DNA from 4 places in the Gordonia sp. 852002-50816_SCH5313054-c genome. Region 4 is predicted to be linked to each of the others. Evidence: predicted binding sites of a transcription regulator. Region 4 holds the regulator's gene; each other region holds the start of a gene.
The links. The regulator LexA, encoded in region 4, represses DNA repair genes until DNA is damaged. The targets are predictions, from matches to a motif close to CGAACANNTGTTCG.
Positions count from the first base shown of each region.

Region 1 (7,975 bases), on a different contig from region 4:
GCGATTGCCATCGCCGGTACGGTTGCCTCGCTCTTCGCGTGCCTGTTCCCGAATGTGCTGCCGTCGACGACCGATTCGGCGTTCAACCTGACCGTCGAGAACACGGCGTCGAGCGACTACACCCTCACGGTGATGACGATCGCCGCGGTGGTCGTCACCCCGATCGTGATCGCGTACCAGGCCTGGACGTACTGGGTGTTCCGCAAGCGGCTGTCGGTTGACCAGATCCCAGAGTCGATCGGGTTGTCGTCGCTGAAGGCGTGGGAGTAAGCCCGGTGGGCGCCCCGGCAGACAGCCGGGGTGGCCCAGCGGCCTCGGGCGCACAGCGTCGTGGGGGTCCGCCTCTCGATCCTCGCCTGCTCAAATATTCGCCGACGACCCGCCGCTACGTTGCGGTGACCGCGATCTCGGCGTCGATCACCACCGTCGCGATGCTCGTCGCCGCGGCGATGACGGCGTCGATCCTGTCGGAGATCATCGTCGATCCGGCGCGCAGGTCGATCTCGGCGCAATCGACGCATCTGTGGATCCTGGCCTGCGCGTTGGCGGTTCGCGTGATCATGTCGTACGCGCATGACCGGTATGCGCACCGCGCGTCGGCGTCGACCATTGCCGAGCTGCGCGCGCGTGCACTGCGTGTGTTGACCGATCCCGACCGCACCCCGACGCGAGAGTTGGTGCGGCGCAGGGAGCATGCGACGACGGTCTTGCTGCGCGGACTCGACGCCCTGGGGCCGTACCTGTCGGGCTACGTCCCGGCATTGATTGTGACCGTGCTGGTGACCCCGACCGTCGTGGTCGTGATCGCACTTGCCGATTGGCCGTCGGCGTTGATCATCATCATCACGTTGCCGCTCATTCCGTTGTTCATGATCCTCATCGGACTGATGACGCGGGATCGAACCGAGCGCAAGCTCAAGACGATGAGCACGTTGAATTCGCAAGTGCTCGACCTGATCGCGGGTCTGCCCACGTTGCGTGCGCTCAATCGTGCGCAGGCGCCCGCGGCGCGGGTTGCCGAGTTGGGGCGAGAACACAAGCGCAGCACCATGTCCGGGCTGCGGGTGGCGTTTCTCTCCGGTGGTGTTCTCGAGTTCTTGGCGACGCTGTGTGTCGCTCTGGTCGCGGTTGGCATCGGATTGCGGCTGGTGTTCGGCGATATGAGCCTCTACGCCGGTGTCTTCGCGCTCATCCTCGCGCCCGAGGCGTATCTGCCCCTACGCCAAGTGGGTGCGCAGTTCCACAACTCGGCCGACGGGGTCGCCGCGGCGGACGAGGTGCTCGAGCTGATCGATTCCGGCGATGTCACGGCACCGTCGACCTCTCGCCGGACGCGCACGTGCACTGTTGCGGGAGAACCGATCCGGCTTCTCGACGTCGGCGTCCACGGGCGTGATGGCTGGGCGCCCTACGGTCTGACCACCACCGTGGAACCCGGACAGTTCACGTTGTTCACCGGTCCTAACGGTGCGGGTAAGTCGACGGCCGTCGCGACGATGCTGGGCCTGATCGCACCCGACGACGGATCGGTGCTTGTCGGTTCGATCCCGGTCGCAGAACTCGAACCGACCGCGTACCACGAGCAGGTCATCTGGCTGCCCCAGCAGCCGGTCATCGTGCCCGGCACGGTCGCCGAGAATCTCGCGCTGTTCGGGCAGGTGCCGCCCGAATCATTCGAGACGGCTGCCGCGGCAACAGGATTCGACGTCGTCGTGGACTCCTTGCCGAACGGGCTCGACACCGAACTCGGGGCTGGTGGTGTCGGTCTGTCGGCCGGCCAGCGTCAACGACTGGCGTTGACACGTGCTTTGGCGTCGCCGGCGCCGCTGCTGTTGCTCGACGAACCGACAGCACACCTCGACGCGGCGTCGGAGGCATCGGTGCTCGGTGCGCTCGCTCGTCGCGCGTGGGCGGGCGACACCGTGGTCGTCGTCGCGCATCGTCCGGTTGCTCGTGCCTATGCCGACAGCATCGTCGAGTTTCCGGAGGTGATCGGCGTTGGCTGACAACAGGACCGGGTGGCGCAGCGATCCGCTTGTCCGTGCGCTGGGTTTCCTGGATCTGAAGTGGAAGCCGGTTGCGCGGTCGCTTCTGCTCGGAGTCGCCGGTGCGCTGTCGGCGTTGGGCTTGGCCGCACTGTCTGCGTGGCTGATCACGCGTGCCTGGCAGATGCCGCCTGTGTTGTTTCTGTCGGTCGCGATCACCGCGGTACGCGCACTGGGTATTTCGCGTGGTCTGTTCCGCTACCTGGAACGGCTGGCGACACACGATCTGGCGCTCGGCGGCATGGCGACGGCGCGGGAACGTCTCTACCTCGCGCTGGCCACCGGCTCGCCCGCGTACTCGGTCACGTTGCGGCGTGGTGATCTGCTCACCCGGACCGGCGACGACATCGACGAATTGGGTAACGCCCTGATCCGTGGGCTGATCCCGATCGGCGTCGGATTCACCACGTCGCTCGCGGCGATCATCATCATGGCGTTCGTATCCGGTTGGGCCGCAGTCGTGTTGGCGGTGGCGCTCATCGTCAGCGGAGTCGTGGCGCCGTGGCTCGCAGCGCGTGGGTCGGCGCGGGCCATCGCCGACAGTGCCGCCGCAACTACACGGGCTGCCGACACCGCGTCCACCGCACTCTGGCATGCGCCGGAACTCATCGTCGGGCGGCGTCGTGACGCGGTGTTGGCCGACGCCCGTGCCGCGGACGAGGATGCCATCGCTGCTGCCGATCGTGGTGTCCGGGTGCAATCACTCGCAGCAGCGGCCACACCGCTTGCGCTGGGGGTGTCGCTGCTGGCTGGCTGCCTGATCGGTATCCACCTGGCGTCGTCGACGTCCGGTTCCCTCGCCGACGTCGCGAGCGGCCACGGACTGACCCCGATGATCCTCGGCGTGCTGATTCTGTTGCCGCTCTCCGCATTCGAATCGACGGCACCGCTGACCGAGGCGGGCATCCAACTGGAGCGCAGCCGCCAGAGCGCGGCGCGTGTGATGGCGCTGGTCGACGGTGCCCGCGCTGAAGGTGCCGACGTCGACCGTGCTCACGTGGACGTTACGGGGGACGCTGCCGACGACATCGACGTGCCGGTACACGTTGGGCCGGTGACGATGCAGCTCGATCAGCTGAGGTGGGGGTGGCCCGCCACGTCCGACGCCACACCGCCGACGCTCGGCCCTGAACAGGGCATCTCCCAGGTGCTGCCGCCGGGATCGCGACTTGCCGTTGTCGGGCCGAGCGGCATCGGGAAGTCGACGCTCCTGCTGACCATCGCCGGTCTGCTCGAGCCGCGTGCCGGTTCGGTGAGTGCCACCGATCAGGACGGTACTCCTGTCGCATTGCGCTCGGCCGCATGCTATTTCGCCGAGGAGGCTCACATCTTCTCGACGACGCTCGGTGAGAACCTGCGCGTGGCGCGCGGCGACGTGACCGACGACGAGATGCGCGCGGCGCTGGGCGCCGTCGGACTCGGTGAGTGGGTGGCCGGTCTACCCGATGGCCTCGACACGGTACTGACCGGTGGGGCGGAGGCGATCAGCGGTGGGCAGCGTCGTCGACTATTGCTTGCCCGCGCACTGCTGCACCGGGCACCGGTGGTGCTGCTCGACGAGCCGACCGAACACCTCGACGCCGCAGACGCCGAGCAGTTGCTCGCCCGACTGCTGACGCCGGTGGGGGGCATGTTCGGACCCGATCGCACTGTGGTGGTCGTGACGCATCAGCCGCCGCGCGCGGAGTCTGCTGACTTCGTGCGGATCGAATGGGAACCGGTCGGCTCCCAGTAGGTTGGCAATTCTCGGTAGGCGATTGCTCAGTAGGGCGGCGGGTTCTCGTCGTTCCAGCGCTTTTCGGCACGTTCGAGTCGACGACGTTTGGCGTCGTGTGCGGCGTTGATTCGTCGATTGGCCGGGTGATCGGGTGGTTTCAGCCTGCGCAGGCCTCGGAAGAGGTTGAAGCCGGTGAACGCATTGCCGACGAAGGTGTGCCCGGTGGGGGAGACGAACAGAGTTGTCCCCATCACGGTCTGCAGGTCGCGCCAGTTGCCGAAGGTCTTGATCCTGTGGTGAAACCTGCACAGCGGCTTGAGGTTTGCCGCTACGGTGGCGCCTCCAGCCTGCGGATTGCTGCGGTTGAAAGCCTCGCCGTGGTCGACGTCGGCGCGCCACACCGGGTTGCTGCACCCGGGGAATGTGCAGCACAGCTCACCCGAGCGGATCAGCGCGTCGAGCTTCTTGCTCGGCGTGTACCGCAGTGCCGATGAGGCGGCACGCTCGTTGATCGTCGCGGGGTCGAGGAAGTCGATCCCGGCATCCGTGAGTAGTTTTCGAATCGTCTCCGCATCGACGACGCCATGTCCGTCGATGAATCCCGGCTTGTCGTCGTCGCCATTGATGGTCGACTCGTTGACGACGACGTGGATGATCGCCCTCGGCGACGGCGGAATCATCTGTGCCGGTGCGGCGGCTTGGTCGGGCAGGTCGTCGGTTGGTTCGCTTACCGCCTCCGAGAGGTCGTCAGACAGCGCGCAGGCCTCGCACCTACACGTGAGGTGGCTCTCGCCGTGCGCGAAGGCGGTCAGGGCGTCGGCTCGACGTTGTGCGTGAGTGCGCGGGTCGGCGTCGTGAACAGCACGGGCCATCGCGTTGAGCCGAGCGTCGATCATGACACCGGACTCGATGGGAAGCGTCCCGCTGATACGGGACTGTCCCGGCTGGTGCCGGTCGGGCCGTACCTGCACGTCGCGGTCGTGTTCGACGAGCTCGCGCTGCCGTTTGACCGCGGGAGGGTCGAGTTGTGCGACGACGCTGTCGACGAGTGCCTTGAGGCGAGTCGTCGACATTTTGTTGCGCGCCAGCAGTGCCGAGGCGATTCGGGCGTCGACGTCGGCGATGGTGTCGGGTCCGCAAAGGGCGGTGCGCGAAAGGACGATGAGGAATTGGGACAAGTCGAGACGTCCGCACGCCAGTACCGAGCCGGTGAGCGGTAGGCGATAGCGGACGGCATGCCCCGCGGTAATCAGCTCACGCGCCTTGGCGGGCGAGACCGAGAGGACCGCGCCGACGTCGGCGATGGTGCGCTCGAGTCCGTCCGGGCCGAACCGGGCGCGCGGATTACCGCCGGATCTGGCCAGCGTCGCCAGCGCGTGCAGATCCTCCGGGGAATCAGCGGGGCCGGGGTGCGCTTCGCCGATCTCTGAGCCGTAGTCTTCCTCGTGCTCTTCGTGAATCAGGCTGATAGCCTGCAGCATTCGATAATCGGCGCTGGCGCGAACGGACGCGCAATGCGCGATGATCTCGACCAGGTCGGTCTTCGACAGTTCTTCGTCCTCGCACATCTGCTCGACGATCGGCGGCATCGTCGGCGCGCCAAAGCGCTCGGGATCCGACGACGCGCCGGGCGCGCCCGCGCCGGCGTCGAGAGTGGTTTCCAAGGACATGAACCAAACATACATTCGAGGTCTGACAAGAATTCTGAACGCAGATCCGACCTCGGCATACGCAGCGAAAAATGCGTTGCGGGCATGTTGTTGCGGGCGTACTTTCGGTCGTACACGAGAAAGGAGGTGGTCTGAAGTTGTATGACATACGGACACGTGAGGTGGCCATCCGCTAACGGCGGACCGCCTGTGACTTAAGCAGTTTCGCCCGTTGGCGAATACCAGATGGTCACCCGACCCCCGCATCCGGCCGTCCGGCCGATGTGCCCGTGCATGACGGGTGATGCGGGGGTCGTTCCATGTCTCGGGCTGTTCCGTGTCTGGGTTCTTTCGCGGCCTGAGGTAGTGCGGCAGCCTCGGCCTGTCGGGCAATTCCGACAACGAGTAGTGCATTACGCATGCGGCCGCCGAGTCCGGGGAGTGAACTTCGTGTCAGTAGCACACCCGTTACCCGTGATTCGTGACAGCCAGGAGGCCGATGATGAGAACAACCAGCGCGGTCAGATCTCTCCACGCGCGCATGCACGAGTCGTCGAATCGCACTGCCGCGGTGCGCAGCCGCTATCTCACCACCGAGGATCCGGAGTGGACCAACGACGGGCCGACCAATTGGATCATCGGGACGGTGGAGAACCTCGGCTACAGCCGACTCGGTATCGCAGGTGCCGCATCTGGCCACCTTGTCTTGCACAATGACGGCCTCGCCGACCTGGCGATCCTCTCCGCCCCCGGCGTCTGCGGGACCGCCGATGCGCTATTCACCTATTTGCCGCGCGGCACGTCGCGCATCCTGCCCGACACCGAGTTCCACATCCTGCAGGGTGAGCGTCGAGGCGGGCGCCCGGTGCTGGTGGGAGAGATCATCGACGACGGCCCGCTCGCGCTCCAGTTCTTCTTCGACGGCCCGCCGCCGCAACTGCGTGGGTGATCAGGCAGCCAATTCGACGATCAGCTGGCAGCCGCGGCACAGCTCGCGGGGTGCGCTGACTATCCGACGAAACGACGCAGCTTCGCGGACAGGCGCGGCGTGAGGTCGCCGTCGGAGTCGACGCGCTCTTCGACGTAGGCGAGGTCGCCGTCGGGAACGATGCCGTAGAGGCGCTTGGCGTTGCCGGCGGGGGCGCTGGTCTCCGAGCGCACGACGGCGTCGGTGGTGAGATTCCACGACGTCTGATTCAGCGGCCGACCGTAGAACAGCTCGACCCATCCCACGGCATGGGCGAGGAGAAGTTCGATGGAGTCGTCCTCGGTGATCCGCCAATAGCCGGTCTCACGCTGGTCGGGACGCAGGAAGTTGGCGTCCTCGTCGATGACCCAGGAGCGCGACTCCCAGTTCAGGAAGTTCTGCCCGTCATGACTGACGACGATCTGCTGTGCGAAGTGGTAGTCGGTGTGGGTGACGGGATCGTGTCCCTCGCCCTCGCCACGCCACACTCCCACGAGCGGTAGTAGCGCGAGAAGTCCCTGGTGGAGGTCCGCACCGAGCCGCAGGTTGGCGGTATCGGCCTTCAGCGGCAGATCGTCCCACGCGGGTACGTTGCGTTCGCGGCTGCCTGACTCGGCAGCGCGCGAATCGGCCTGGCTGATCGCCTCGTCGCCTGATCTACGGGCGGCGACGGCGTCGTCGGGCTGTGCGTCCTCCGGGGAGGTCACGATTCGTCTGTGACCAGTCGGTAGAGCACGTACAGCGCAAACCAGGTGATCAGGACGGCCGCGAGGACCAGCAAGATTTCGAAGAAGATGACCACGGTTAGATTCTAACTCCGATGCGCGGGCGGTAGTTCACTGAGGTCGACCACACTCGGCTGTGTCGCTTGGCGCCCGCGCCGTCGAGTCGGATCACTGTGCCGTGCCGCGTCCGCCCTGGGCCGCAGACGGTGTTGATGGTGGGTCGGCTCCGACCATGGCCCACGCGGCGACGGCGCTATGGGGCCGGTTGCCGCGCAAGCCATGCGCGAACGGCCGCCGTCACCGCAGAAGGGTCTTCGACGGGCGTGAGGTGTCCGACGTCGTCGAGCACGACGACCCCCGGGTGATCTGGGAATCTGGACTGGAGTTCATAGGCCTGCCCGAGCGGTATCCACGGATCATCCCGACCCCAGCCGATACGAACCGGGCTGCGTGTGGCTTCCAGTCGATTTGCCACTGGGCGGGTGTCCGCTGCGCTGAGTGCTGTGATCTGCCGGTAGAACGCCGCCTGTCCGACGGGGCCGAGCCACTGGGAGGCGAGCGCCTCGACGTCTTCGTCGGGTAACGGCCGAAAGGCTGCTGCGGCAATGTATTCCTTGACCAGTGCCGCATGTAGATGTGCTGGGAGCTGCTCGAAGACATGTGCGTTCTCGGCAACCAGCCGGAAGAAGGGCGACCCCCACGGGTCCAGGGTGACGACGTCCCAGAGGAACACGTCTGCGTACTCGACGCCGTTGAGCAGATGTGCGCGGAGTGCGACGGCGCCTCCGATGTCGTGCGCAATGACATGTGGCCGCTGCAATCCCCACAACTCGATGAGCGAGCCCAGTCGTACGGCTTGCGCGGCCAAGTCG
Region 1 covers NZ_LZTE01000075.1:143,059-151,033, reverse strand. The annotation lists gene cydB (cytochrome d ubiquinol oxidase subunit II) at 1-270, shown strand, start outside; gene cydD (thiol reductant ABC exporter subunit CydD) at 276-2,006, shown strand; gene cydC (thiol reductant ABC exporter subunit CydC) at 1,999-3,780, shown strand; gene A5788_RS19670 (HNH endonuclease signature motif containing protein) at 3,807-5,432, opposite strand; gene A5788_RS19665 (hypothetical protein) at 5,914-6,360, shown strand; gene A5788_RS19660 (FABP family protein) at 6,420-7,085, opposite strand; gene A5788_RS19655 (alpha/beta fold hydrolase) at 7,357-7,975, opposite strand, start outside.
Region 1: A5788_RS19670 (HNH endonuclease signature motif containing protein) is a predicted target of LexA. The motif match lies at 5,437-5,450, and genes of this name have one in related genera.

Region 2 (7,975 bases), on a different contig from region 4:
TGCCGGCATGCGAGACGATGTTGATGTCCGGGAGCTCACGGACGGTCCCGGCAAGCTTGTCTCCCACTTCGTCCGCCGGTGGCGTGTACCCGTCGGTGATACCCGACCAGATCGTATGTCCGGCAGCCTCTTCCGCTACCACCATGGGTGTCCGGACGAAGCGATTCATGTACGACGCCCGCCCGTTCTCGATGCTGACGCGGTGCACCATGGCATCGCCGTCGAGGGGGTAGACGTAGGACCCGATCGGATCGAACCGCGGGTTGGGTCCATTGCGCAGGTAGCTGCCGGTCAGCGACTCGGGCAGTTCGCCTGTCACCGGCAGGTCGGCGACGTCGACCTCGGTTCGCTGTGGCGCAAAGATCCCGGCGAGATGATTGTGGTGGGTGAGTTCCACAGGCGCTGGTCGGGTCGGTGTGACGGTCATGGTGTCCACTCTCTGTCGAGCCACCTACAGGATAAGTCGCGAGTCCGCTCGCCGAGCGTCATACGCGACTTCTCCCGCCACTGTCTGGCGGTGCCGATTCACACAATGACGTTCACCGCCAACACCGATAAGGGCCAGCGCGGCTACTGTGTCACCACACACGGTCACCACACACGTCCCTGTGCGAGGTTTCGGTGACCCGCCACGAGTACGCAAGACATTTGGAAGGTTTCGGCGATGGCAGCAACACGGGCGTTCCTTCCGCCGACTCGGGGCGAAGTCGGACTCATCAGTGCCGTGCTGATGACCGTCGTCGGCGGGTACGTCGACGCGTTCCTCTATCTGCGACACCAGGTGTTCGGATTCGCACAGACCGGCAACGTCGTGTTCTTGGCGGTCGGGTTGGTCAAGGGTGACGAATGGGCAAAGTTCGCCTGGCCGTTGCTGGCCTACCTTGCGGGTCTCGTTGCCGCCCAGGTGCTTCGCACACTGGTCCCGACGCTCCCGGCGCGCGCTCTCGGCTCGGTGCTCGTCTTCCAACTCGTCGTCTTCACCGTGCTGGCATGTCTGCCGTCGAGCGCTCCTGCCGCACTGTTCGTGATCCCCTTGTCGTTCGTGGGCGGGGTACGGCTCGAACTGTTCCGCACCGCGGGCGGAATCTCGTTCGTGAGTATCGCGACAACGGGCAACCTGATGCGGTTCGTCGCCGCGGCAGCAGACCTCGTACGCGGAAGGTCGTCGGCGCAGGTCCGCGCCGCTGTCGCCACCGCTATCGTGGTGCTCGCTTTCCTCGTTGGCGCACTGTGCGGTGCAGGCGTTGCGCAGACGATCGGCCCGGCGCTGTGGGGAGCGGTGCTTCTCGAGGCAATCGGCCTCGCCGTCTTCATCGCGCAGGTGCGGACCCGGCCAGCCGCCTGACCCTGGAGCACCCCTAGCTGCAGCCCCGCATCATCGATCACGTAGACAACTCACCACGTCATCATCGGGGACCTGACCGAAATCGCGGTACGAAAACCCAACGGCACTAAAGGGTTCTGGAACGTCGACGGCCACCACCCGGTCGATGTCGGGATCGTCTGCGAATCTACGCAGGGCATCGCGCGGAGCGGTCGGCACGGCGATCATGATCCCAGCGGCGCCCGCCGCACGAACGGCGCGCGCCGCCACTGCCATCGTGGCACCCGTCGCGATACCGTCATCGACCAGGACGACGAATCTTCCGTCAAACGAATACGGTTGCCGCTCTTGGCGATATTTCGTTTCTCGCTCGATACGCAGCGCGTCTTCGCGCATCACGATCTCATGCAATTGCCGATCCGACACCCCTAGTCGCCGCGGCACGTCGTCGGCCACGAACACCTGCCCCGCCGCAATAGCACCCATCGCGTACTCCGGCTGACCGGGAGCGCCGAGCTTGCGCACAACCAGCACGTCGAGCGGAGCGTCGAAAGCCTCGGCGACCTCACGAGCGACAGGCACACCACCTCGTGCGAGGCCGACGATCAGCGGAAGTGGTTGTTCTGCAGACGAACCCGGCAAGAGACCTCCGGTGGCCCTGATGCGCTCGGCCAATAGTTGCCCGGCATCGGCTCGATCTGCGAACAGGTACGACATAACCGGCCCCCCCGGACTCACGAGGAAGTGGCGAGAGTGATCGCCCGGCCAACCGTGACGGAGAAGCTCGGTACGTCCTTCAGATCGACGGTCGCCTCGTACGTCCGGTCGTAGCCCGTCGCGCAGATGCGCCAGCCGTCGTCGGTTCGGCGGTAAGTATCCGCGTAGAACGCCGCTCCGATCATCATGAAGGAGAACTCCGGCACGATGACGCGATCCTGTAGATACCACCGACCGGTAGCGGAATCGCCGTCGACGATGATCTCGGGATGGTCGACGCGATGCTCGGTGATGACACCCGGTCCGACGGAGCTGCGCATGTACCCGACGAGTTCATCTCTGTCACCGAAGGACAGCTTCTCTCCGTAATCGCCGGTGACGTCCTCGGTGAGCGTCGCGGCGAACACATCCCAGTCCTTGGTGTCGAGTGCCCGCAGGTAGCGGTACTTGAGCGCCTTCACTTGCTCGAGATCGTCCATGCCCAACGTCTACTCCGCGCCGCCGGTCGGCGGGGGCGTTTGGGCACAACCGCTCGCGTCAGGCCTATCGCACAAACCGGACATCAGTTAGGTTTGCCTAATGAGATTCAAGTTCGGCCATCTCGCGGTGGTGCTCGCGGCAGTGTCACTGGTAGTTGGAGCCTGTTCGAGCGCCGATTCCGATTCCGATTCGTCATCGTCGTCGTCGGCCGGGCCGGTGACGATCACACACCAGTACGGCACCACCGAGATCCCCAGCACGCCCAAGCGTCCTGTCACGTTGAACTGGACCTGGGCAGACTCTCTGATCAAGCTCGACGTTCCGATCACCGCAGAGTTCGTCCTGGAGGGCTACTCGGGCGAGAACAACCGGTTCGAGTGGACGCCCGAGCATTCGTCGACCGTCGTGCCCTACACCGCGACCCCCGATATCGCGACCCTCGCGAAGTACAAGCCGGACGTGATCCTGGCCGGCTTCCTTCCCGACAAGGCGTCGTGGGAACGCCTGCAGCAGATCGCGCCCACGATCCCCGTGCTCGAGCAGGGCACCCAGGTGGACAGCTGGGAGGACGTGACCACCACGGCAGGCGAGATCTTTGACAAGCGCACGCAAGCCGCCGATGCTGTCGCAGAGGTCAATGATCAACTGGCGCAAGTCAAGTCGACGTATCCGAAGGCCCAGGGCAAGACATTCTCGTTCGCACAGTTCACTCAGGAGAATCAGCTCGGCGTGACCACCTCCGACAGTGATGCGGCGTCGAAGCTGATGGATCAGATGGGTCTGGTCCTCGACCCAGCGGTGAAGTCGTTGTCCCCCAACGGCGATCGCACTCTCGTTTCCCCTGAGCGAATCGACGTGCTCCGCTCGGACCTGCTGATTCTCTGGCCACTGACGGGAGGACCCGAGGTCTTCGAGAAGGTTCCGGGCTTCACGTCGCTACCCGCAGTACAGCGCGGCAGCACTGTGTACCTGGACAACAACAACGCGGCAGCCTTCAGCAGCCCGTCGATCTACTCCGTGCCGTGGGCGATCAAGAAGGTCGACCCGCACTGGCCAAGATTCAGTGACATGCAAGATTCAGTGACATCTAAGCCAGAGACTCTGCCGCACAGACGATTCGCGTGAGCCTGTCCGTCGGCGCCGCCCGATGCGGCGCCGACGGGATCATGTCAGGAGAATCGGATCACGCCACGGATGTTGCGGCCCTCGCGCATGTCGTCGTATGCGCTGTTGATCTGGTCGAGCGTGTACGTGCGCGTGATCAACTCGTCGAGTTTGAGGTTTCCCGCGCGATACATGTTGAGCAGGTTGGGCATTGCCTCACGCGGTGACTTCATGCCGTAGAGCGCACCCTGAATCCGCTTCTGCATCATCGCGAGATTGTTCGCGTTCAGTCCGGGGACCGAACCTTCCTCGCTCTCCGAACTGATGCCGGTCACGACGACGGTTCCGGCCTTGCGTGTGGCGGCAAGGCCCTGACCGATCAACTCGTTGGTCACGATGCTGGCGGTCAGGACGACCACATCCGCACCCTGGCCGTTGGTCAACTCGGCCACACGCGGCATCGCCTCGTCGATCGAGCCGAAGGCGTCGGTGGCGCCGAAATCCGTTGCCCACTTCTGCTTGTCGGCCACCGGATCGACCGCGATGATGTGCGACGCACCGCTCTCGCGCGCACCCTGTACGGCGTTCATCCCGACGCCGCCTACACCAGCGATCACCACCGTGTCGCCGCGCTGCACGTTTCCTGCCGTTGCCGCAGAACCGAATCCGGTCTGCACGCCACAGGCAACCAGGCACGCGACCTCAAGCGGCACGTCCTTGTCGATCTTGACCAGCGACATCTGGTCGTAGACCTGCCACTCGGAGAACGTTCCGAGAAGGCCCATCGTCGCGACGTCGTGGCCGTCGTCGGAGTGCATCCGGTAGGTGCCGTCCATCTGGTGCCCGATCATGATCAGCGCACCGTTGTCACAGAGGTTCTGCATGCCGGCCGCGCACCAGCGGCATCGGCCGCACGAGGGGATGAACGACGTGAGAACGTGGTCCCCCACCTCGAATCCCGTGACGCTCGGACCCACCTTGCGAACGATTCCCGAACCCTCGTGCCCGCCGACGACGGGTAGGTGCCCAGCGGTGATATCGCCGTGCGAAATGTGATCGTCGCTGTGGCACAAGCCCGTTGCGACCATTTCGACGAGCAGTTCGCCTTCTTTCGGTTCGTCGAGTTCGAGCTCCTCGACCGACCATTCACCCGGCGCCTCACGCAGGACAGCGGCTCGTGTTCTCATTTCTTCCTCCTTCATCCACACCGTTCGACGATGTGATCTGCCTCTCATTGGGGAGGATATGACACAGGGTGACAAAACCGGTTCGATTTCGCCGAAATCGGCAAGCGAGCGCCGCCGACAAGGCCGAACGACGCCCATGCGCCATGATGGTGGTCATGGGTTCCGACGAACGGCACGCGCTCGACCCCGTCGATTCACCCGTCGATCGCGGCGGTCGCCCCGCCATGACCAGCCCGCACGAACTCGCGGCCCAGGCACAACGTCTGTTCATCGAGAACGGCTTCGACCAGACGAGCGTGGAGGAGATCGCCGCGACCGTCGGCGTCAGCCGTCGAACCTTCTTTCGCTACTTCCCCACCAAAGCCGACGTGATCTGGGTGGAGTCGGAGAATGAACACGCCCTGTTCGAGCAACTACTCGACGACGCTTCGCCCGACATATCACCGTGGGCCGCCGTCACCGCGGCGTACATCGCCACACTCGACCACGGACGCGCAGAAGACGACTGGGCCAGACACCGCGCCCGGTTGATTCTGTACGAGCCCGCGGTGCAGGCGCAGGCCAACCAGGTCTTCCGACGGTGGCGCGTCACTGTCACACGGTTCGTCGCCACGCGCACCGACAAGAGCGACGAGAGCGCCTACGCGCGTGCTGCCGGCCATGCGGCGGTTGCCGCTTCGATTGCGGCACATGAGCATTGGCTCACCCACACCGAGCTGTCGATCAGCGAGTGCATGCGAATACTGTTCGACGCCCTCGAACCCCACGACCGATAGGACGCTCACGAGACAGGTTCGAGCGCCTGCGGGGTGCTACTTCTTCTTTGTTCCGGGAAGCACGCCCGCGTCGATCACGGCCTTCACGAACGGCCGGGAACGCTCGAGTAGCTCGTCGACATCCTCACTCGCCCATGCCGATCCGGTGATGGCATCCGTCTCGGCTTCGATCGCGCGGTAGAGATCGAGACCGGCAGCAGTCAACTCGTGCTCATCGTCGTCGATTCTGGTGGCAAGCCCGCGCTCGACGAGCCTGGCAACCGAAGCCTCCCACGCCTCGTCCGACCATCCGCGGGTCAACTGAGCGAGTCGTCGACCCAATGCTCGACGTCGAATTGTCGGGTCCGGCAGCGTTGCTTCGTGGAAGGTTGCCGCGTCGATTCCGTCGAGACCGTTCTGGACGAGGACCGCAATGTGGTTGTCTCCCCGCCACTCTCGCAGTACGGACAGCGCGTGCCAGAGCGCGAGGTGCGGAGAATCCGGCGGTGTCAGCGCCGCCCACGCCGAGGCCAATGGCCTACCTCCCATCGGGAGACTCGATGCGATCTCTTGGTAACGCTCTGCGAGAGAAGCCAGTTCAGGTTCGACGACCCGCTCGCCCAGTATTTCGCGGAACTGGGCGTCGAGCATCTGCTCTCGACGCGCGGCAACCTTGTCGAGACCGACCTTGCGCGCGGACTCCCACGCGTTGGTGATGAGTTCGGGCGCGAAGTTGTAGAACGACGAGACGACGACCGGGGCGGCGCAATCGCCGAGTGGAGCCCCTCGCGCTCCTACGTAGAAGGCGTGCGGGTCGAGGCTCAGATCACTCTGTGCCTCAGCGAGTCTCGGGTTGAAGTAGGCGAGGACGTGGAACGGTTCGAGTGTTTCGTACGCCAGCCTGGCGCGGGCAGCTGCGGTGTCGTCGACTGTGACCATGTGCTCCACCCTCGCGGTCGGGAAGGCGTCGAGTCAAGAATGAAGTCTACGGGGCCGGCCCGGGCAGTACCCAACAGGCGGAAAGATTCTCCTTGACATGTCCGATTTGACGGGTACGTTGGAAATAGAACGTCAGTTCGACACCGGAGGCGGGGGCGGGCATGGGGACCGAGAGTTCAGACATCCACGAGGGACACCTGGCCGGCGAGGCTGCTGCGCCGAATCCCGTTGCGCTGTATGAGCAATTGCACGCATTGCTCGATCAGATCGACGACGTCGACACCAGCGGTGCAACGGAAGCCGAGGTGGCGGCCATGGCGATCGAACACGAGCGTGCGGCGCGCAGGATGATCTCGATCGGCAACAGTCGAATCATGGATGTGTCCAATCGTGCGGCGTATCGCGCTGTCGGCACACACTCGTTGTCGGACTTCATGATGGGCGCGTTGCGCCTGCACGACGCAACCAAGCGCAGGCGGCAGATCCTGGCACTCAACGAGACCTTCACGATCACCGGCGACACGATGCCCCCGCTCTACCCGCTGCTCGCCGACGCACTGCGCAGCGGCACGCTCGGTGCCGATCACCTCACCGCAGCACTCACCGTGCTGAACAAGATTCCGGAGGGCATCGATGCGGAGCAACTGACCCGCGCCGAAGCCGAAGTCGCCGAGTTCGCACAGAAGCTAGCGCCACGCCAGATTCTCGCCGCCGGTAATCGTCTGCTCGCCTACCTCGACCCGGACGGCACGATCACCGACGACAACGACCGCAAGCGTCAGCGCCGACTCACCGTCGACAATCAAGACACACAGTCGATGTCACGAATCCTCGGCACCCTCGATCCCACGACCCGCGCGATGCTCGATACAGCACTCGCAGCGTGGGCAGCACCCGGAATGAACAATCCCGACGACGAGGCCTCGCCCACCGGCAGCAACGAGTTCGCCGATGTGGACGCGCTCAAGGAGGCAGCGGCCCGCGACACTCGCACCCAGTCGCAACGCAACCACGACGCGCTCTCCGCGATTCTCAGGGCGGTCCTCGACGGCGGGCTGCTCGGCGCCAGCCATCGCGGACTTCCGCCACACCTCGTCGTACGCATCTCCGACACTCAGCTCCGCGAGTACGCGGGATTCGGACAGACCACCACCGGCGCCGACATCCCGATGCCCGACCTGATCCGTTTGGCCGCACAATCGGTCATGCACCTGGCGGTGTTCTCCGAGCACACCGGTGCGCCCCTCTACTTCGGCACGGCCAACCGCCTCGCGAACGAGTCTCAGCGGTTCATGCTGTTCGCGAACTACGGTGGATGCTCAATGCCCGACTGCCCCCGCCCCTTCAGCCACTGCGAAATCCACCACGCCGAACAGGATTGGGCGAAGGGCGGACGCACCGACATCGACGAGCTCGCACCGGCCTGCGGACCCCACAACCGCGCGGTCGGCGACGGTCCCGGGCAGTTC
Region 2 covers NZ_LZTE01000081.1:42,093-50,067, reverse strand. The annotation lists gene A5788_RS21765 (carotenoid oxygenase family protein) at 1-427, opposite strand, end outside; gene A5788_RS21760 (YoaK family protein) at 665-1,345, shown strand; gene A5788_RS21755 (phosphoribosyltransferase) at 1,376-2,041, opposite strand; gene A5788_RS21750 (nuclear transport factor 2 family protein) at 2,059-2,520, opposite strand; gene A5788_RS21745 (ABC transporter substrate-binding protein) at 2,621-3,646, shown strand; gene A5788_RS21740 (NDMA-dependent alcohol dehydrogenase) at 3,691-4,812, opposite strand; gene A5788_RS21735 (acyl-CoA-like ligand-binding transcription factor) at 4,968-5,588, shown strand; gene A5788_RS21730 (SCO6745 family protein) at 5,625-6,506, opposite strand; gene A5788_RS21725 (DUF222 domain-containing protein) at 6,668-7,975, shown strand, end outside.
Region 2: A5788_RS21725 (DUF222 domain-containing protein) is a predicted target of LexA. The motif match lies at 6,633-6,646, and genes of this name have one in related genera.

Region 3 (7,975 bases), on a different contig from region 4:
GTGCGATGCCGCATTCCTCGACAATGCCCACAGTCCCGATCGAGTCAGCAGCACTCCGAGGAGTTCGAGGCTCGGCGATTCGCGACCTCCTCGAGGTCACCGAGCAACCCGGAGTGCTGAGCCTCGCAGGCGGCCTTCCCGCCACCGACCTCATCCCGGGCGACCGCATAGCCGACGCCGCTACACGAATGATCGGCCACCCAAATGCGCTGCAGTACACAACCAGCCGCGGAGTATCGCTCTGCCGCGATGTGGTTGCGAGCGTCGAAGGCGTCGACCCACACCGAATCCTGCTGACGCACGGATCTCAGCAGGCATTGTCGCTGCTCGCTCAGGCACTGGTCGACCCCGGAGACGTCGTTGTCGTCGACGATCCCGTGTATGTCGGTGCCCTACAAGCGTTTCAATGCGTCCGCGCCGAGATCGTGGCCCTGCCGATCACGAGTGACGGTACGAACGTCGGAGCACTTTCGAGGCTCCTCGAACGTGGCGTCCGGCCGCGAATAGTGCATACGGTGAGCAACTTCCACAACCCCTCAGGAGCAACCGCGAGCACTGCGACCCGCAACAGTCTGGCCGATTTGGCCGAGACATACGGATTCTGGATCGTCGAGGACGATCCATATGGACGCTTGGCGTTCGACGGGGCTCCGCCCACACCGATTCCCGGCGATCGCACGATTCGGCTGGGCTCTGCGTCGAAGACACTGGCACCGGCGCTGCGCGTTGGCTGGCTGAACGCGACACCCGCTGTGGTGGATTTAGTGGAACGACTGAAACAGTCTGCAGACCTGTGCGGATCGACGCTCAACCAACTCATGGTGGCCGACTTGCTCTCCGACACAACGTGGTTCGACGCCCACATCGACACGATCGCTTCGGCATACGCGTTCCGCGCACACGCCCTGACGTCTGCTCTCGACGACGAGCTCGGCGATTCGGTCGAATACACCTCACCCAGCGGCGGCATGTTCTGTTGGGTGCGACTGCCCGGTGTCGACACCAGCGAGATCCTGAGTGTCGCACTGTCTTACGGCGTCGCGTTCGTTCCGGGTTCGGCATTCGCCGTCGATGCCGATCTCACCGACAGTGCACGACTCAGCTTCGCGACCCTGCAACCCGACACACTTCGCGAAGCAGTTCGACGACTACGCACAGCCATCGACGACGCCGCCGAGCTTCGCGAATCTCGCGCTACCTCTGGGGCCTGAGGCCGTTCCGGCTTTCATCCGTCGCCCTAAGCAGATGTGCCCAACCACGTCTGCCCCGCCACCGAGTGTGGTGGCGGGGTGTAGACGGGTTGCGGCACAACCAGGTTCGACGTTGCGTCCGGATAGTTCAGCGTGTCGGCCTGGTCGCCGCGGCCGGTTAGGCGGCGTCGGCCAGCGGTGGGCCGAGGCTGTCTGGCGGGTCGGCGCCGTGGGGCGCGATGGGGCCGGCTGGTGGAGCTGGACCCGTTGGCGCTTCCGGATCTGTGGGCGGCTCGGGGTCGAGTTCGAGTGGCCTGGAGAGGTTCCATCGGATGTCGACCCGCCTGCTCAGGAGCGAGGTATCGCCGACAGGCACCCTGCCCACCAGTGCGAGCTCGATCCGCCCGCTGGGCGGGTTGGGCACCAAGTGCGGCAACACAATCCAGGTAACGGTTGTGTCTGTGTCGATCCCGGTACCAGCCGCGCGTGCTGCGGCTGCAGCAGCGTCGTTGCTGGTGTGTTCGGCGGCGAGGTAGTCGTGGAAGTCGGCTTTGACGTCGGCGATGCGGTTGATGCGTTCGGGATTCTCCGGCATACCCGGTTTGGCGTTGAGCCGCCAGGCGACGCGACCGGTGTCGGGTCCTTCGGTGATCATGCGGGTGGTGAACTGGCCGGGTTTCGTGCCGACTCTGCGGTTGTGCACATCACAGGCCGGGACGAGTTGATCGATATCGGTGAGTCCGCCGTCGGCCCAGTCTTTCGCGGCGTGATGCATCTGCACCCGTGACGCGGGCTGGTTACAGCCGGGTGCCGAACACATCTTCCCGCCGGGTGAGGCGAACGAGGCCAACCGTTGCCCGAGCGACGCGATCCGCTTCGACCGACCGAGGTAGAGCGGGACACTGGTGTGGTCACCGAACACCGCCAAATACTGACTCGCTCCGGCAGAGGCGGCCATGTTGATCACGTCCTGAATGGGCAGCAGTGTTCCGGACGTGGTTTGTGCGATCCCCGCCTGCGCTTCCAACTCGTGCAGGCTGGTGGTGACGATCACCTGAATCGGCAACCCCCGATGCGTGTTACCCAGCATCCCCGACTCCAACACCTGCCCGAGCAGTGCGGAGAAGGCGTCGTGGTTGCGTTGCGCAGGCGAGCGTTCATCACGCAGCGCGGCCGCCGCGACCTGCTCGGCATTCGCGGTCGCGATCGGACCGACCGGCGACTCCGGATCATCCGGGTTGTTCATGCCGGGTTTGGCCCACGAGTCGAGCACCGTATCGAGTCGGGCGCGGGCGATCGGATCGAGATCGGCGGTCAACCGTGACATGAGTTGCGCGTTCTGTCGGTTCACCCACAGACGGCGTCGACGTTTACGGTCCTTCGAGGTGGTGAGTGTCCCGTCCGGATCGAGATGCGCCAACAATCGTGACCCGAGGTTGGTGATTTCGGCGGGCGTGAACTGGACCGCATACCCGGCCATCTGCGCTTCGGCGGCAGCTTTCGTCTCGGCCGACACCTCACCGGGGATCGCCTCCAACACCTCCAACACCGCACGCACGTGCGCGCCCGCGACCCGACCCTCCGCCACATACCCAGCCAACGTCGGGCACGACGGTGGTAGTCGGTCACCGCAGATCGTGGTGAACGATCCGGTCGCCGCGATCACCCGATGCCGCGCCGCCGGGTCACCAATGTGCAGACCGTGCCCCATAAAGTTGCGAACATCGCGGAAACCCAGGGCGCGGGGTAGATCGCGGTCGGAGGCTTCCACAATCAACCGATCCGTGACAGCGCCCGCGGTCCGCAACGCCAGGCGTTCGGCCTCCACAGTGGCTTCGACCAGCGCCGCGTCGGATACCAGCGACACATCGACGGCAGCCAACTCATCCAACACCGACGCCAAGCGCGACAGCTTCTCCGCCACCACCGCATCCGCAGAACCCACCGCAGCAGAGGCCAACACAGACGACCCCACAGCCGAAGGCGCGCCACCGTTTTCGCTGTTGTTGCGATTGCTGTTGCCGTTCACGTGCCGCCACCCCCGCCCCACGTCATGTCGAATATGTGTTCTACATTACCCGACAATACCGACAGCGTCGAGGAAATCTCGAACACAAGATCGACTTGTGGATATTCACCGCGCCAGACGCAATGCGGACCCACTCCGCTTGTACAACAACATGATTCGTGTGACCGACTCAGCCGACTAGTTGTAAGACCCGGCCAGGTTGTGAACGTGTAGGCGTTCGATCGGGGTGAGGCCGCCGATGCCGCTGTGGGTTCGGTGGTGATTGTAGTGGTGGAGCCAGTCGTTGTAGGTCGCCGCCCGGGCCCCATCAGAGGTGTAGAGCTGTGCGTAGGCCCATTCCGAGGCCAGGGTGCGATTGAATCGTTCGACTTTGCCGTTGGTTTGCGGCCGGTAGGGGCGGGTCCGTTTGTGCCTGATGTCGGGGCCGAGAGCTTCAGCGAAAACCCTTGAGCGGTAACAGGACCCGTTATCAGTCAGGACTCGGGTGACGGTGATGCCGTGAGCGGTGAAGAAGTCGTTGGCACGGGTCCAGAACCCGGCGGCGGTCTCCTTGCGTTCATCGCCGAGGATCTCCGAATAGGCCAGACGTGAGTGGTCATCGACGGCGTGATGCAGAAATGAGTAGCCGCGGCCCTTCTTGTTGTTGTGCCGATTGCCGATCGTGCGCCCGAGTTGGCGATGTCCACCGCCGTCGGGGATGCGGCCGAGCTTCTTGATGTCGACGTGGACCAGATCACCAGGATTGTCGTGTTCGTAGCGGCGGGGGCGTGGCGCGCGCACCGGCAGGCCGGTGGCTTGGTCGAGATGGCGTAGCAACGGCATCCGATAGCGCGCCAGGACTGCCTCCACGGTCGATTGCGCAATGTGTAAATGCGCCGCGATCCGGGCGGCTCCCCACCGGTGGCAGAAGCGCACCTTGATGATTCGTCGTTCCCGCCGCCGCGCGAGCCGGTTGGCGGATCGGTGGGGGCGGCTGGAGCGATCGGTCATCCCGGCCGCACCGGCCTGCCGATAGCGGTCGGCCCACTTCTTGGCCGTAGCGGGTGAGCAGTTGAACCGTTCAGCAGCTCGCCGCAGCGTCCAGCCGGACTCCACGACGCACTGGGCCAGCGACAGACGGCCACGTTCGGCCAGGAAGGCATTACGGTGTGTCATGAGGGCCTCTTGGTAGTCGGCGTGTGTGTGGTAACCCCACCGATACCGGAGGCCCTCACCTGTTCACAGACGCCACGCCGTTCACAACCTCCCCGGGTGTTACAACTAGTCGATCGAAAAGTCCATATGCGCTTAAGGCTCCCGTCGGATCGCTCATCTGCATACATCAGGTCGCCGACATCACACGCCCGAGGAAGTCCATACTGCCGCAACAAGATTCGCCAATACCCAAACCCGCCACAAACAGAACGAGACCCCTTCGACGCGTCGTCGAAGGGGTCTCGCTCAAGCAGTAGGAGTGTCAGCTCAGGAGAACTTCGCCTTCAGCTTTTCGACGCGCTCTTCGCGCTTCTCCTTCTTCTCAGCCTTCTTCTCGTCGTGGAGCTTCTTACGAGCGGCCTCGGCTGCAGCCTCTGCAGCGTCCTGCTGAGCCTCGAGCTCGGCCAGAACCTCGTCGAGCGGGCGACGCACGATGGCACCGTCGTACTTGGTCACCAGGGCGTCGAGAGCTGCGGTGTCGGCCTCGTCGGTCTGCGCGATGATGGCGTTGCCGCCGGGGCGAACAGTCTTGCCGAACTCCGTGATCGCGTCGTCGAGGTCGTCGGAGCGGCTGGCATCAACGAGCGCGCCGCCTGCGGCACCGAGACCGAATCCGAGCAGAACACCGAGTGGGCCCCCGAGCACGCCGATCAGGCCCCCCTGATAACAAGTGATACCCAGGGTGCCACCAAAACGACAGCAATCGCGCGATTTCGCGCCATTGCGCTCTCGCGTCGCGTCGTCGCAACGTGTTTGAGATCTGCGACCGTTGCAGCGGGGTTGCGACAGCATGGCGCTACCCCGACTATTCACTCGCCTTGCCGAGCAGGGCGTCGAGCCATCCGGTTCCGTTGAGAATTCCGTCAACAGGCACGCCTCCGGAGAGCACTGTCGGTGTGGCAACCTGCCCGCCGGTGGCCTTGGCCAGTTGATTCTCCGACTCCTCAGCCGCCTTCTCGCCCTCGGCGACCTTGGCCCCGTCGGCGATGCATTTCTGCGTCACCCCGTTGGCGCCCTGCTCGGCCGCGACCTTCGCCAGGTCGGCGTTCGACTTATCGGAGTCGCCACCTTCCTTCGGCTGATCTGCGAACAGCGCGGAGTGGAACTTGAAGAAGACCTCTTTGTTTTCGCCTGCGCCAACACATTGCAGTGCGCCCGCGGCACGACTCGAGTAACTACCCGACGCCGACTGACGATTGAGGAAGTTCAGCATGTGGTAGCGAACCCGAAGCCTGCCCGCATCGACGGCGCTGACAATCGCCTGACCCGACTGCTCCTCGAACTGCTTGCACACGGGGCACATGAAGTCCTCGAAGACGTCGATCGTCGTCTTCGAGTCGGGAGCACCGATGATCAACGCGGCGTTGGAATTGAGGACCTGCTCGTTGGCTGTTCCGCCGTGATCGCGATTGCGGTTCCACAGAACGCCGCCGACGACCAGAGCGATCACCACCACAACGGCGATTCCTAGCAACACATACGTCGAGGTGCTCGACGTCGCGCGAGGCTGGTGTTTTGACGTCGATGCGGGTGGCTTACGCCTGTCAGTCACAGATCATCCTTCGTGTGGTCGCCGTGCCCTCCCATGGAGCAGGTGTGCAACACCGATCAGCAGCGTGGCACCACGGGCGAGCCTAACGCACCAGCAATTGACGACAGCACCAACGAGTCACGACAGTGCGGCGTCGACGACCTCCTGCGCTTGCTCCTGAACCTTCGCGAGGTGGTCGACACCCTTGAACGATTCGGCATAGATCTTGTACTTGTCTTCGGTACCCGACGGTCGTGCGGCGAACCAGGCGTCCGCGGTGGTCACCTTCACGCCGCCGATCGGCGCGTCGTTGCCCGGCGCTTTCGTCATCACCGCGGTGATCGGATCCCCGGCCAGATCGGTGGCGGTGATCTGATCAGCGGAAAGGTTCGCCAGCACCGCCTTCTGTTCGCGCGTGGCAGGCGCATCCGTTCTGGCATAAGCGGATTCGCCGTACTCCGCGGCCAGCTCGCGGTAGCGCTCCGACGGCGTCTTGCCGGTCACCGCCAAGATCTCCGACGCCAACAACGCCATGATGATGCCGTCTTTGTCGGTCGACCACGGACTGCCGTCGAACATGAGAAACGACGCGCCTGCACTCTCTTCGCCGCCGAACGCGATACTGCCATCGAGCAGGCCGTCGACGAACCACTTGAATCCGACGGGCACCTCGATCAGTTTTCTGCCGATACCGGCGACGACTCGGTCGATGAGACTCGAACTCACCAGCGTCTTCCCGACCGCGGCATCGGGCGACCAGTTCGACCGATGCGTGTACAGATAGTCGATCGCAACGGCCAGATAGTGATTGGGGTTCATCAACCCGCCGTCGGGGGTGACGATGCCGTGGCGGTCGGCGTCGGTGTCGTTACCGGTCGCGATGTCGTAGGAATCACGCGAATCGATGAGCGACGCCATCGCGTCCGGCGATGAACAGTCCATCCGGATCTGGCCGTCGGTGTCGAGCGTCATGAACGAAAACGTCGGGTCCACAGTCGGATTCACGACGGTGAGCTTGTCGAGGTTGTAGCGGAATCCGATGGCAGCCCAATAGCCGACCGATGCACCACCGAGGGGGTCGGCACCGATGTGAACCCCTGCGTTGCGGATCGCCTCGAGGTCGACGACCGACCCCAGTCCGTCGGTGTAGTTCATGACGAACGAATAGTCGTGCACCAAGTCGTCGCGTCGGGCCTTCTCGAACGAAATCCGTTTGACCCCATCGAGTTTCGCCGTAAGCAGCTCGTTGGCGCGGTTGGCGACCCACGACGTGATCGTCGTATCGGCGGGTCCGCCGGTCGGCGGGTCGTACTTGAAGCCACCGTCACGCGGCGGATTGTGCGACGGGGTGACGACAATGCCGTCGGACTCGACACCGGGATTGGCAGCGTTGAAGGTGAGGATCGCACGGCTGACAGCAGGGGTGGGCGTGTAGGTGTCGTCTTCTGCGGTATAGACGGTCACCCCGTTGGCGACCAGAACTTCGAGTGCGGACTTCCACGCGGGAATCGACAGTGCGTGCGTGTCGAACCCGATGAACAGCGGGCCGGTGATACCCGCGCCCGTGCGGTACTCGACGATCGCCTGTGTGATCGCGAGGATGTGTGCTTCGTTGAAAGCCGAGTCGAGGCTTGACCCCCTGTGCCCCGAGGTACCGAAGACGACGCGCTGCCCGGGATCATCCGGGTCGGGCACCCTGTCGTAATAGGCGCCGACGACAGCGTCGACGTCGATGAGGTCTTCGGGCTGAGCCGGAGTGCCGGCACGAGGAGAAGCCATAGTCCTAGATTGTGCCCGAAACCGGCGCCGCCGTCAGTCCCTTGTTCCGTCAGCGGCATGCTGGAGTCGATGACTCCGCGACTCAACGTGCTCGTCCTGCCCGGTGGCACCGACGACAGCTACCGACCTTTCCGAGCGACCCAGGGAACAGCACTGAGGATGTACCCGTTCACGTGGTCGATCCGCGCGCGGTTCGGCAGCGCCGTCGACGTACGGCAGGTGCGCTACCGCGTGTACGGCTGGAACGGCGGC
Region 3 covers NZ_LZTE01000019.1:41,504-49,478, reverse strand. The annotation lists gene A5788_RS01425 (aminotransferase-like domain-containing protein) at 6-1,211, shown strand; gene A5788_RS01420 (HNH endonuclease signature motif containing protein) at 1,369-3,219, opposite strand; gene A5788_RS01415 (IS481 family transposase) at 3,397-4,374, opposite strand; gene A5788_RS01410 (DUF1269 domain-containing protein) at 4,681-5,205, opposite strand; gene A5788_RS01405 (DsbA family protein) at 5,219-5,965, opposite strand; gene pgm (phosphoglucomutase (alpha-D-glucose-1,6-bisphosphate-dependent)) at 6,083-7,723, opposite strand; gene A5788_RS01395 (alpha/beta hydrolase) at 7,793-7,975, shown strand, end outside.
Region 3: A5788_RS01420 (HNH endonuclease signature motif containing protein) is a predicted target of LexA. The motif match lies at 3,248-3,261, and genes of this name have one in related genera.

Region 4 (7,975 bases):
TCGGGAACACCCGTCGTCGCAGGGTTCGCCTACGGGCCGGTGTTGTGGCCGGGTGGGCGCGTCACGTACGACGAGACGTCACTCGGCACCGATCGCGTTCTGGCCGAGGACGAGCGGGACGCGGAGGCGGAACGCCTCGTCGCCGCCGCGGCAGTCGTCGCGGGCAGGCTGCGTCATCGCGCGTCACACGCGTCGGGAGCTGCGGCCGAGGTCCTTGCTGCGACCGCCGGGTTGGCCGAGGATCGGGGATGGATCGGTGCGGCGAAATCTCGTGTCGCGAAGGGCGCGTCGGCGCCCGCCGCCGCGGTCGCGGCCACGGCGCAGTTCTCCGAGATGTTCGCCAAACTCGGCGGGTTGATGGCAGAGCGGATCACCGACCTCAACGACGTTCGTGACCGAGTGGTCGCCGAGTTGCTCGGCCAGCCGGAGCCGGGGATTCCGACGCCGAGTCACCCGTCGATTCTCTTCGCTGACGACCTCGCTCCCGCGGATACCGCTGGGCTCGATCCCGCGGTGATCGTCGGGCTGGCCACGCGTCTCGGCGGACCGACCAGTCATACCGCCATCATCGCGCGGCAGTTGGGCATCCCGTGCGTGGTCGCTGTGGCGCGACTGAGTGAGATCACCAGCGGCACAATGGTTTTGCTCGACGGAGGCGCTGGGTCGATCACCGTCGAACCAGAGGGGTCCGAGGCGCGTGAACTCGTCGAGCGCAGCGTTGCGGAGGCCGCGCTTGTTGCTGCGTGGCGTGGCCCTGGCCGGACTGCCGACGGCACCGCAGTCGCCATACTCGCGAATGTTGCCGACGGCGTCTCCGCGCGCAGCGCTGCCGATGCACCAGTCGAGGGCATCGGGCTGTTCCGCACCGAGTTGGCGTTTCTCGACAGGGCGGATGAGCCCGATGTGGACGAGCAGACGCGGCTGTACCGCGATGTGTTCGAGGCGTTCGCGGGCCAAAAAGTTGTCATCAGAACGCTCGACGCCGGTTCGGACAAGCCGCTGGCCTTCATCGAGCACCCGGACGAGGCGAATCCCGCACTCGGCGTACGCGGCAACCGCATCGGCGACGACCACCCCGACATCGTGCGAACTCAGCTCGACGCGGTCGCTCGCGCGGCAGAGGAGTCCGGCACGACGCCGTGGGTCATGGCACCGATGATCGCCACGGCCGCGGAGGCCGCACAGTTCGCCGAACTAGTCCGTCAGCGTGGCCTGACGGCCGGTGTGATGATCGAGATCCCGGCAGCGGCGATCCTGGCGCCGGCGATTCTGGCCGAGGTCGACTTCGTGTCGATCGGAACCAACGACCTCACCCAGTACACGATGGCCGCCGACCGGATGTCGGCAGAACTCGCTGAACTGACCGACCCGTGGCAACCGGCGGTGCTCGCACTCATCTCGCAGGTTGCGACCGCCGGCGCCCAGCAGGGCAAACCCGTCGGAGTCTGTGGCGAGGCCGCGGCCGACCCGTCGCTCGCATGTGTGCTCGTCGGGCTCGGAGTCACCTCGCTGTCGGCGGCTCCGGCGGCGACGCCCGCAGTCGGGGCGAAGCTGTCGACGGTGACGATGGAGCAGTGCCGGGCTGCCGCCGCTGCCGCACTTGCCACCTCGAGTCCGGCACTCGCCCGACGCGCAGCCGCCGAGCAACTCGTCGGCTGACACAGACCCCGCCGGTCAACGACTTGCGGGGCCCGTTCGGCGCATCAGACCCGGCGCATCACCGTGACGACTTTGCCGAGGATGGCGGCGTCGTCTCCGGGGATCGGATCGAAGAGCGGATTGTGCGGCATCAGCCAGACGTGACCGTCTTTACGCTTGAAGGTCTTCACCGTCGCCTCGCCGTCGATCATCGCTGCGACGATGTCGCCGTTGTCGGCGACATTCTGCTGCCGCACGACAACCCAGTCGCCGTCGCAGATCGCGGCGTCGATCATCGATTCGCCGACGACGCGGAGCAGGAACAACGAGCCCTCACCGACGAGCTCACGCGGAAGCGGGAAGACGTCTTCGACCGCCTCCTCCGCGAGAATCGGACCGCCCGCCGCGATACGGCCGAGTACCGGAACGAACGTGGGGGTCGGGAGATCTCCGTTGATGGCATCGGAGTGATGTGCGTCGGGAGCCTCGGAGACGTTGACCGCCCGCGGACGGTTGGCGTCGCGCTTCAACAGGCCCTTGCGCTCGAGGGTGCGCAACTGGTGTGCGACCGATGACGTGGACGTGAGGCCGACGGCGTCGCCGATCTCTCGGATGCTCGGCGGATATCCGCGCTCGCGCACCGACTTTCGGATCACATCGAGGACGCCACGCTGGCGATCGGTGAGTGTTGCCTCGGCGACGGCCGGATGGATCGGTGCCTCCTCGCCGCCTCCACTCTTCTTGCCTTCGACGCTGCGACCGTTGCCCTTGGGCGACGACGGGCCGCGTCGTGACTTCTCTGTCATCGGTTCCGTCCTTCCTGATGTGTGAAGCGGGTGCTGTTGTGAACCGGGTGCTGTTGTGAAGCGGGGTGGTGTGCGTCTTTTCTTCCATCGTCTGGCGCCGACAGTAGCGGAGGCCACTGACAACATCAAACATTTGTTCGACGTGTCGCAGGACTTTGTCGGACCCCTCTGGTAGAACTCGAACATCAGTTCATCGAACGCTTGATCGACCATTGGAGGTAGCGATGACCAGCTTGATGACCAACCCGGTGACCCGCACGATTCCCAGCACGTCGAGTGCATCCGCGGCAACACCGCCGACCACCCGATCTGCAACGCCGCGACCTGCATCGACGACGCGTCCCCGAGTTCACCGCGCCACGGTGGTCAGTGGACGTGCACCGTCGAATCCCGCGCGTAGCGACGAGCTACGTGTGGCGGGTCGCGTTCGAACGACTGAGTCCCGACGGACCGCCGGCGCAGACGTCGCGCCGCGGCCTCGGCGTCGGATCGCGTTCGATCACGGCACCTCAACGCGGCCTGCAGGCACGCGATGCGCCGGTGGCGTCGGCGAGCTGGTGGCGGCCCGTCGGCGCCGAGCAGCGGTCTTGGCGGTGCTCGCGGGAGTCGGGTTGGCACTGACCGTGTGGGTGGTCGGGACCGTCGGCGCCGACTACCAGCGGGCGAGCATGCCGTCCTCGACCTCGACACAGGTGGTCCACGTGCGTTCCGGCGAATCGCTGAGCTCGATCGCGGCACGCGTTGCGCCTGATGTGCCGCGTCAGACCGTCATCGACGAGATCATCGACCTCAACGATCTGCCGTCGAGTGGGCTGCGCGTTGGCCAACCGCTTGTCACACCCGCGTACCGCTGAGCGCTGGCGGTATTCTCGATGTCACAGGGTCCAGTCGGAAACCGACACGGTCACCGCTGCGGTCTCGCTCCCGCCGGTCGTCAGACGATCGGACCGAGCCAGACCGACGGAGCCGCTGCGTCCCGAGATTTGCACGAGGACTACATGCGCTGCCCGTTTTGTAAGAACGAAGACACCAAGGTCGTCGATTCGCGTGTCGCCGATGAGGGGCAGGCGATCCGGCGTCGTCGCGCGTGCAGCGAGTGCGGGCGGCGGTTCTCCACAGTCGAGAGTGCTGTTCTGGCAGTCGTGAAGCGAAACGGTGTGACCGAGCCGTTCAGCAGAGAAAAGGTGATGCGCGGGGTACGACGCGCATGCCAGGGACGTCACGTGAACGAAGACGATCTCGCACAGTTGGCTCAGCAGGTCGAAGACGCGGTGAGGTCGTCCGGTTCGGCCGAGATCCCCAGCAACGAGGTCGGTCTGGCCATCCTCGGCCCGCTCCGCGACCTCGACGAGGTGGCGTACCTACGTTTCGCCTCGGTCTACCGGTCGTTCGATTCGCTCGAAGACTTCCAACGCGAGATCGACGACCTCCAGGGCAACCTCACCGGTTCGCACGAAGGCTCCGACGACCTCGACACGCCCGCCACCCGCGACGACACTGTCGATGCTGCGTCGAGTCCGGCGGGTCCGGTGTCAACCGAGTCGGTCAAGAGCTCGTAGCGCCCGTTTCTCCGAAATGGGATAGGCGGTACCGAGTTTCTGGGCAAAGAGGCTCACCCTCAGCTCCTCGACGATCCACTGAGCTTCCTCGCTGACGATGTCTCGGCGCGATTCGGGAAGCTGTGTCAGGCGCTGGTTCCATCGTTCGGTGACCCTGTCGATGGCGGCCATTCCCTCGCGGTCGCGGTTCGCGGCGGCAGGAAGCTGCTCGAGGCGCTGTCGTGCGGCGGTCAGGTATCGCGGAACGTGCTGCAGGTGTTCGCGTGCCGTTGCGAGAACGAATCCGTCGAAGACCAGGTTGTTGAACTGTTCGGCGACGTCGTCGGCTGCTGTTTGACCCGAGTGGCGGTCGATCTCGGCACGCAGGGGAGCAACCTCACGCAACACATCGACAGCAAGAGCGAAATACTCCGGCGCCGCAGCCGATACGCGCGGTCGCAGTGTCGAGACGAGCTCGTCGAAGGCGGAGGGTGTGCGGATTAATCCCAAATCGAATGCTGCGGGAGCGATGTCGCGAATCGCCCGACGGGTGCAGTCTGCATACAGCGCGTCGGGTGACGCATAGGGACTCTGGCTCAGTGCCAGCCGACCGGCCGGGTCGAGCCCGGCGCTGATCTTGCGTGAGAGCGGCGGGATCGCGTGGTCGAGCAGTTCGATGACGGCACCGTGCAATTGCGCACGCCGCTGGGCGTCCGACGTCGCGAGCGTCCGTGCCACCCCACGGTTGCGCGCTCCGTCGACGACCTCGAGTGACGGATATCGCGTGATCTGTTGTCCGGCAACGGTATCGATGCTCGACTCGGCGAGTGTTCCGATTCCGTCGGCCGTCCACGTCGTGTACACCCGACGCGGCGTCGGCGCGGGCGCCTCACCCTCGATGCGTCGGCGGAGCTCGGCGAGGGACTTGCCGGTGGCGACCGACTCCTCTCGATCATCGATCACGACAAAGTTCATGCGAAGGTATGCGGGGAGTCGCTCCGGAGCGAAGTCGTCGGCCGCAATCGTCTGCCCGGTGATCGTCGACAGCTCACGCGCGAGGCCGTTGATGAGCGGCTCGCGGCGCGGGGTGAGACGAGACAGGGCGAGATCGGCGAATCGCCCGGCCGGCGCCATCGTCTTGCGGATCGTCTTGGGCAGCGTCTTGATCAACTCGGTGGCGAGCTCGCTACGCATCCCCGGGACCAGCCAGTCAAAACCAGCAGGACGCACGTGCCGCAACAGCGGGCGTGGAATGAGTACGGACACACCGTCATCGGGTGCGCCGGGCTCGAATCGGTATCGCAGGCGGTAGCGGGTATCGCCCTGTTGCCACTCCCCGGGATAGTCGGCATCGGCGACGTGGACGTCGGCAGCGACGTCCTCCGGGGTGAGGTCGAGCAGTGTCTGGTCGGCGCGGCGCGCCTTCTTCCACCAGGTGTCGAAGTGGCGTGCCGAGGTGACCTCGGCGCCGATGCGATGGTCGTAGAAGTCGAACAGTTGGTCCTCGGTGATCACCACGTCGCGGCGTCGTGCGCGGTGTTCGACCTCGGCGGCGTCGGACAGCAGTGCTCGATTGCGTTCGAAGAACGGATGATTCGTCTTCCAATCGCCTTCGACGAGAGCGTGCCGGATGAACATGTCACGCGCGGCGGCAGGGTCGATGGGGCCGTAGTCGACGCGGCGTCGAGCCACCAGCGGGACGCCGTAGAGCGTCGCGCGTTCGTATGCCATCGCGGCGCCGCGCTTCGACGACCAGTGCGGCTCGCTGTATGTGCGTTTGACCAGGTCGCCTGCGAGTCGTTCGGCCCACAGCGGGTCGATTCCCGCGACGGTGTGCGCGAAAAGCCGGGACGTTTCCAGGATCTCGGCGGCCATCAGGAACGCGGGCGGCTTCTTGGAGAGTGACGAGCCGGGGAAGATCATCAGGGTCGTGTTGCGTGCGCCTGTGTACTCCCGACCCTCGGCGTTGCGTGCGGCGATGTTGCTCAGGAGGCCGGACAGTATCGCCTGGTGGATCGCATCGGTGCGGTGCGACGCCTCGGCCTCGCCAGAATCCTTCGACGACCCGGCGTCCTTCGTCGACCAGCCGAGATCGTCGACGATGCGCCGTAGTTGTCGGTGCAGATCCTGCCATTCGCGGATGCGGAGGTAGTGGAGGAACTCGCGTTCGCAGGTGCGGCGGAACTGGTTGCCGGACAGTTCTTGTCGCTTCTCCTGGAGGTAGCGCCACAGTGTGAGGTAGCCCATGAAGTCCGAGCCGGGCACGACGAACCGCTTGTGTGCTGCGTCGGCGGCTTCGCGATGATCGCCGGGTCGCTCGCGGACGTCGGGAATCGACAGTGCGGCAGCGATGACCAGAACGTCGGCGAGACAACCGGATTCGTGTGCCGCGATCAGCATGCGCGCGACCCTCGGCTCGACCGGGATGCGCGACATCGTGCGTCCGACAGGTGTCAACCGCGGGGTGGTGTCGGTCTTGTCGGTCGTCGTGATCGCGCCGAGTTCGGTGAGAACCCCGATTCCGTCGCGGATTCCGCGTGCGTCGGGAGGTTGGACGAAGGGGAAGTCGGCAATGTCGCCGAGCCGCAGCGAGGCCATCTGCAAGATGACCGACGCGAGATCGGTGCGGAGGATCTCGGGGTCGGTGAAGGCGGGACGGGCGTCGAAATCGGCCTCGCTGTACAGGCGGATGCAGATGCCGGGGGCAACTCGCCCGCACCGCCCGGCGCGCTGGCGGGCGCTCGCCTGCGAGATCGGTTCGACCGGAAGTCGATGGATCTTGGTGCGCGCCGAGTATCGCGAGATACGTGCGGTGCCCGTGTCGATCACGTAGCGGATACCCGGGACGGTCAGCGACGTCTCGGCGACGTTGGTGGACAACACGATTCGGTTGCCGCGCGACGGTGTGAACACCTTCTGTTGTTCGGCGATCGACAATCGTGCGTACAGCGGAACCACCTCGGCGCCTGCCGCGACGCGTCGGGACAGTGAGTCCGCCGCCTCGCGGATGTCACGTTCGGTTGGCAGGAACACCAGGATGTCGCCGCCGGCGTTGCTGCGTCCCCACAACTCGTCGATGGCGGCGTCGATGCCCTGGATCTGGTCGAGGTCGGCGTGCTCGCCGCCACCGCGCTCGTCACCGGTGTCGGGGCCGTCGGAGGAGAGGAGCGGGCGGTAGCGGACGTCAACGGGGTATGCCCGCCCCGACACCTCGAGGACGGGGACCTCGGCGTCGGGCGTGGTGAAATGCCGCGCGAACCTGTCGGGTTCGATCGTGGCCGAGGTGATGATGAGTTTCAGGTCGGGGCGACGGGGGAGCAGTCGGTGCAGGTAGCCGAGGATGAAATCGATGTTGAGGCTTCGTTCGTGCGCCTCGTCGATGATCAGCGTGTCGTAGGCGCGCAGCATCGGATCGGTGGCGATCTCGCGGAGCAGGATGCCGTCGGTCATCACCTTCACGAGGGTGTCGGCGCCGGAGCGGTCGGAGAACCTGACCGAATACCCCACGGCGTCGCCGATCTCGGTGTTGGTCTCGTCGGCGATACGTCGCGCCACGGAACTGGCGGCGATACGCCTCGGCTGGGTGTGACCGATGGCGCCGCGCACGCCTCGGCCGAGCTCCAGGCAGATCTTGGGAAGCTGTGTGGTCTTGCCCGACCCGGTTTCACCCGCGATCACGACGACCTGGTGAGCGGCGATCGCGGCGGCGATCTCGTCGCGGGCCTCCGACACCGGCAGCTCCGGTGGAAACTCCAATACCGGGACGGCTGCTCGACGACGCTCGACGCGTCGTGATGCGGCGTCGATGTCGCGCGAGAGTGCCGCCACCGCATCCGCGTTCGACGATGCACCGAGCTTGTCGACGCGGCGTCGAAGGCGGTGTTGGTCGACGATCGTCAGGTCGGCGAGCCGGCGTCGAAGTGAGCGTTGGTCCGTCGGAGTGGGTTGCGTCGCCTCGGCGGTGGACTCGCTGGGCTGTGATTCGGGGGAGAC
Region 4 covers NZ_LZTE01000034.1:267,231-275,205, forward strand. The annotation lists gene ptsP (phosphoenolpyruvate--protein phosphotransferase) at 1-1,659, shown strand, start outside; gene lexA (transcriptional repressor LexA) at 1,704-2,351, opposite strand; gene A5788_RS24275 (LysM peptidoglycan-binding domain-containing protein) at 2,669-3,298, shown strand; partial or broken gene nrdR (transcriptional regulator NrdR) at 3,443-3,877, shown strand; gene hrpA (ATP-dependent RNA helicase HrpA) at 3,977-7,975, opposite strand, start outside.